2 regions of the Pseudomonas sp. GW823-FHT02F05 genome follow, and region 2 is predicted to be linked to the other one. Evidence: riboswitches for the same ligand, from Rfam matches in the RefSeq annotation. Region 2 holds a riboswitch; the other holds the start of a gene.
The links. Region 2 has a riboswitch for cobalamin ahead of cobO (cob(I)yrinic acid a,c-diamide adenosyltransferase). Riboswitches for the same ligand answer to the same signal wherever they lie in the genome.

Region 1: linked by a shared signal. The riboswitch ahead of AC1RAC_RS17410 (ABC transporter substrate-binding protein) and the one ahead of cobO (cob(I)yrinic acid a,c-diamide adenosyltransferase) in region 2 are both predicted to bind cobalamin.

Annotation. Positions count from the first base shown of each region.
Region 1 is NZ_JBXAJM010000014.1:10,519-12,700, forward strand. It holds gene AC1RAC_RS17405 (DNA/RNA non-specific endonuclease) at 1-479, shown strand, start outside; cobalamin riboswitch at 599-791, shown strand; gene AC1RAC_RS17410 (ABC transporter substrate-binding protein) at 907-1,917, shown strand; gene AC1RAC_RS17415 (FecCD family ABC transporter permease) at 1,914-2,182, shown strand, end outside.
Region 2 is NZ_JBXAJM010000024.1:83,911-86,092, forward strand. It holds gene AC1RAC_RS24380 (PQQ-dependent sugar dehydrogenase) at 1-987, opposite strand, end outside; cobalamin riboswitch at 1,087-1,333, shown strand; gene cobO (cob(I)yrinic acid a,c-diamide adenosyltransferase) at 1,413-2,024, shown strand; gene AC1RAC_RS24390 (cobyrinic acid a,c-diamide synthase CobB) at 2,021-2,182, shown strand, end outside.

The DNA of each region.
Region 1 (2,182 bases), on a different contig from region 2:
ACTGGGGCGACGAGGCCAACACCGCCAACTTCGACACCTTTCACTTCACCAATTGCTCACCCCAAATGAGCGGCTTCAACCAGAAGACCTGGCTGGAGCTCGAAGACTACATCCTCGACAACACCCAGCGCTGGAAAGCCCGGGCCACGGTGTTTACCGGGCCAGTGTTCGCCGATGACGACCGACTGTACCGTGGCGTGAAAATCCCCAAGGCGTTCTGGAAAGTAGTGGCCTACCTCAGCGACGATGGCAAGCCTTCCGCCAGCGCCTACATGATTGACCAGAGCCGCGAACTGGGCCAACTCGACCTGGTATTCGGCCCGCTTCGAACCTACCAGCGCAGTGTGATTGCGATCGAACAACTGACCGGCATCCGCTTCGCCAACCTGGCCGACTACGACGGCTTCAGCAACGAAGAGCGCGCCACAGGCACCCGGATCGAAGCGTTGATCCGCGGCCCCCAGGATATTCGGCTCTGACGCTTCTTTTGTAGGAGCGAGCTTGCTCGCGAAGAACAGGAAAGCGCCGCGGGGCATCAGGTGCCCAGCGTTATCGTTGACGACCTTCGCGAGCAAGCTCGCTCCTACAGGGGGTGATCGCTTACCATACCGCCGCCGGTTCCCGTATGGGACTAACAGGGAATTCGAAACGCCGCACGCGACGTGAACCGAAACTGCCCCCGCAACTGTAGATGCCGAGCCTGCCCTTGAATGCCACTGGACCACGTCCGGGAAGGCGGGGCATGGCGACGACGCATCAGTCAGGAGACCTGCCGGCCCAGCTAACTCACTAACCGGCGGGGTGTCCGGGAAGGACATCCTGGCCCTGCGCATCAGCAGCCTCCATGGGCGTATTTCCGAGCCGTACCTCCCCTGCTGCACCTACGGTTCACAAGGAGATCGCCTCATGCTGCCACGCGTTACCGCCCTGATCGCAGGCTTGGGTATGTGTGCCCTGGCGCAAGCCGCGCCAACTCAGTACCCGCTGACCCTGCAAAACTGCGGCAGCACCCTGACCTTCCAGCACGCCCCAGCCCGCAGCGTCACCATCGGCCAGGCCGCCACTGAGATGCTGTATGCCCTGGGCGTGGGCGACAAGGTGGTCGGCACTTCGCTGTGGTTCAATAACGTGGCGGCGCAGTACAAGGCCCAGGACGATCACATCGAGCGCCTGGCCAACAACGAGCCCAGCTTCGAAGCCGTACTCGCCAAGCGCCCGCAACTGGTGGCCGCCGAGCTGGAATGGGTGGTGGGCCCCCAAGGCGTGGTCGGTACCCGTGAACAGTTTCATGAACTGAAGATCCCCACCTACCTGTTGCCGTCCGATTGCGAAGGCAAGGACAACCTGGTCGGCGCCGACGGCACGCGATTGGAGCCCTTTCGCATCGAGACGATCTACCAGAGCCTCCAGCAACTGGCGCAGATTTTCGACGTGCAGGATCGCGGCCAACAACTGACCGACGAACTCAAGGCGCGCCTGGCCAAATCCGTCGCCACGGCCCAGGGCAAGGGCTTGCAGCAAGCCAGCGCACTGGTGTGGTTCTCCAGCGCCGAAATGGCCAGCGACCCTTACGTAGCCGGCCACAAAGGCGTGCCGCAATTCATGCTGCAAACCCTTGGCTTGCGTAACGTGGTGCAGTCCGATGAGGAGTGGCCTGCCGTCGGCTGGGAAACCATCGCCAAGGCCAATCCCACCTTCCTGGTGATCGCACGCATGGATCGCCGTCGCTACCCGGCCGACGACCATGAAAAGAAACTCGCCTTCCTGCGCAGCGACCCCGTGACCCGCAACATGGACGCGGTGAAGAACAACCGCATCATCATCCTCGACGCTCTGGCCTTGCAGGCGAGCCTGCGCACCTTCGAGGGCCTTGAACAACTGGCGGCCGCCATTGACGGCTACCACCTGGGCCAATGATGCGCACCCTACTCGCCCTGGCGTTGCTGCTGCTCGCCCTGCTCGCTGGCGTCGCCATCGGTGAAACCGCCATCGAACCGCAGGTGGTGCTGCAGGTGCTCGCCAATAAACTCTGGGGCGCCAGCTATGCACTGGACCCCATCGACGAAGGCGTGGTGTGGAACTACCGCCTCACCCGTGCATTGGTGGCCGCAGCTTGCGGCGCAGGGTTGGCGACGTGCGGCGTGATCCTGCAATCGCTGCTGCGTAACCCGCTGGCCGACCC
Region 2 (2,182 bases):
AGCGATGGCCTTGGCGACCATGTCCAGGTTCTGCGGGGTGACACGCACATCCACATGCTGGCCGTAATAACTGAAAGGCCAGCCGTAGAAGCCGCCATCCTTGACCGAGGTGATGTAATCCGGCACCAGGTCACTGCCGATCTCATCGCGTTCGTTGACCGCCGTCCACAGCTTGCCGCTCTGTGGCTCCCACGCCATGCCGTTGGGGTTGCGCAGGCCGGAGGCAAAAATGCGGTGTTGGCCGCTGGCGCGGTCGACTTCCCAAATGGCGGCGCGGCCCTGTTCGGCTTCCAGGCCGTTTTCGCCGACGTTGCTGTTGGAGCCGACGCTCACGTACAGCTTGCTGCCGTCCTGGCTGGCCACCACATTTTTGGTCCAGTGGTGGTTCAAGGGGCCACCGGGTAAGTCCACTACCTTGGCGCCTGGGGCTGTGATTGCGGTTTCACCCGGCTGATAGGGGAAGCGCAGCAACTTATCCGAATCGGCCACATACAGGTCGTTGCCCACCAAGGTCATGCCAAACGGCGAATTGAGGTTCTCCAGGAACACCGCGCGAGTTTCTGCCACACCGTCATGGTCGGCATCGCGCAGCAAGGTAATACGGTTCGGGCTCGGCACCCCGGCGCCAGCGCGATCCATGACCTTTTCCATCACCCAGCCACGTACGCCTTTGGCATCGTCCGGCTTGGGCGGTGCATTGGTCTCGGCCACCAGCACGTCGCCGTTGGGCAGCACGTAGAGCCAGCGCGGATGATCCAGGCCTTCGGCGAACGCGGCCACTTGGGTACCGGCGGCGGCGATGGGCTTGGCGCCTTCGGGCCAGCCGATGGCCGGGGCGATATTGACGGTGGGGATCAGCGTCTTGTTCGGCTCCGGCAACTTGGGCGAGGGCCCGGTGCCATCGGCGACCTGCAGGGTCGAGCTTTCGCCGCACGCGGCGAGGCTGCCTGCAAGCATGATCAGTAGGGCGAGTCGGGTTTTAGGCATGGTTTTCTCCTTGATACCTGTAGGGGTAGAGAAGCACGAACGGCAGATGGTTCAAGTACAAGGCCAGCTTTAATTGACGCTCCACCCCCAACCCACTAACCTTCGCGGCTTGTTCCAGGTGCTCTGTGGCGCGCGCGTCGACAGAGTGAAACAGGGAAGCCGGTGAGTGAGCGCACTTGTACACAGTGCCGCCGCGATTCCGGCGCTGCCCCCGCAACGGTAAATGAGTCAAGACGGTGCTGTTTGCCACTGTATCGCGTGCGATATGGGAAGGCGCACCCTCGGCTGCTTGCTATCAAAAGCGCCACTCATGAGCCCGGAGACCGGCCTGGATCATCCAACAGCATCACGGTGGGCGATGCTTGGCTGTCTGTTTTTTCTTTTTCCTGCCCGCCGTTTTTGTCCAGCCCCAACGGAGAGCTGCCATGACTGATTCCCCCGACCGCGACGAACGCCACTTGGCGCGCATGCTGCGCAAAAAAGCCGTGATTGACGAGCGCATCGCCAATTCCCCCAATGAGTGCGGCCTGCTGCTGGTGCTGACCGGCAACGGCAAAGGCAAGAGCAGTTCGGCGTTCGGCATGTTGGCCCGGGCCATGGGGCATGGCATGCAATGCGGTGTGGTGCAGTTCATCAAGGGGCGTAACAGCACCGGCGAAGAATTGTTTTTCCGCCGCTTCCCCGAGCAGGTGCACTTTCATGTGATGGGCGAAGGCTTCACCTGGGAAACCCAGGATCGCCAGCGCGATATCGCCGCTGCCGAAGCGGCTTGGGCGGTGTCCCGGGCCATGTTGAATGACCCCTCTATCGGCTTGGTGGTGCTGGACGAATTGAACATCGCCCTCAAGCACGGTTACCTTGACCTGGACCAGGTACTCAGCGACCTGCAAGCCCGCCCGCCCATGCAGCATGTGGTGGTCACCGGCCGTGGCGCCAAGCCTGAGCTGATCGAAATGGGCGACACCGTCACCGAAATGGGCATGCTCAAGCACGCGTTCCAGGCCGGTATCAAGGCACAGAAAGGCGTCGAACTTTGAATCAGCCCCGTCATTGCCCGGCCGTATTGATCGCCGCTCCGGCGTCCGGCCAGGGCAAAACCACGGTCACCGCCGCGCTCGCCCGTTTGCACCGCAACCTGGGACGCAAGGTGCGCGTGTTCAAATGCGGGCCGGACTTTCTCGACCCGATGATCCAC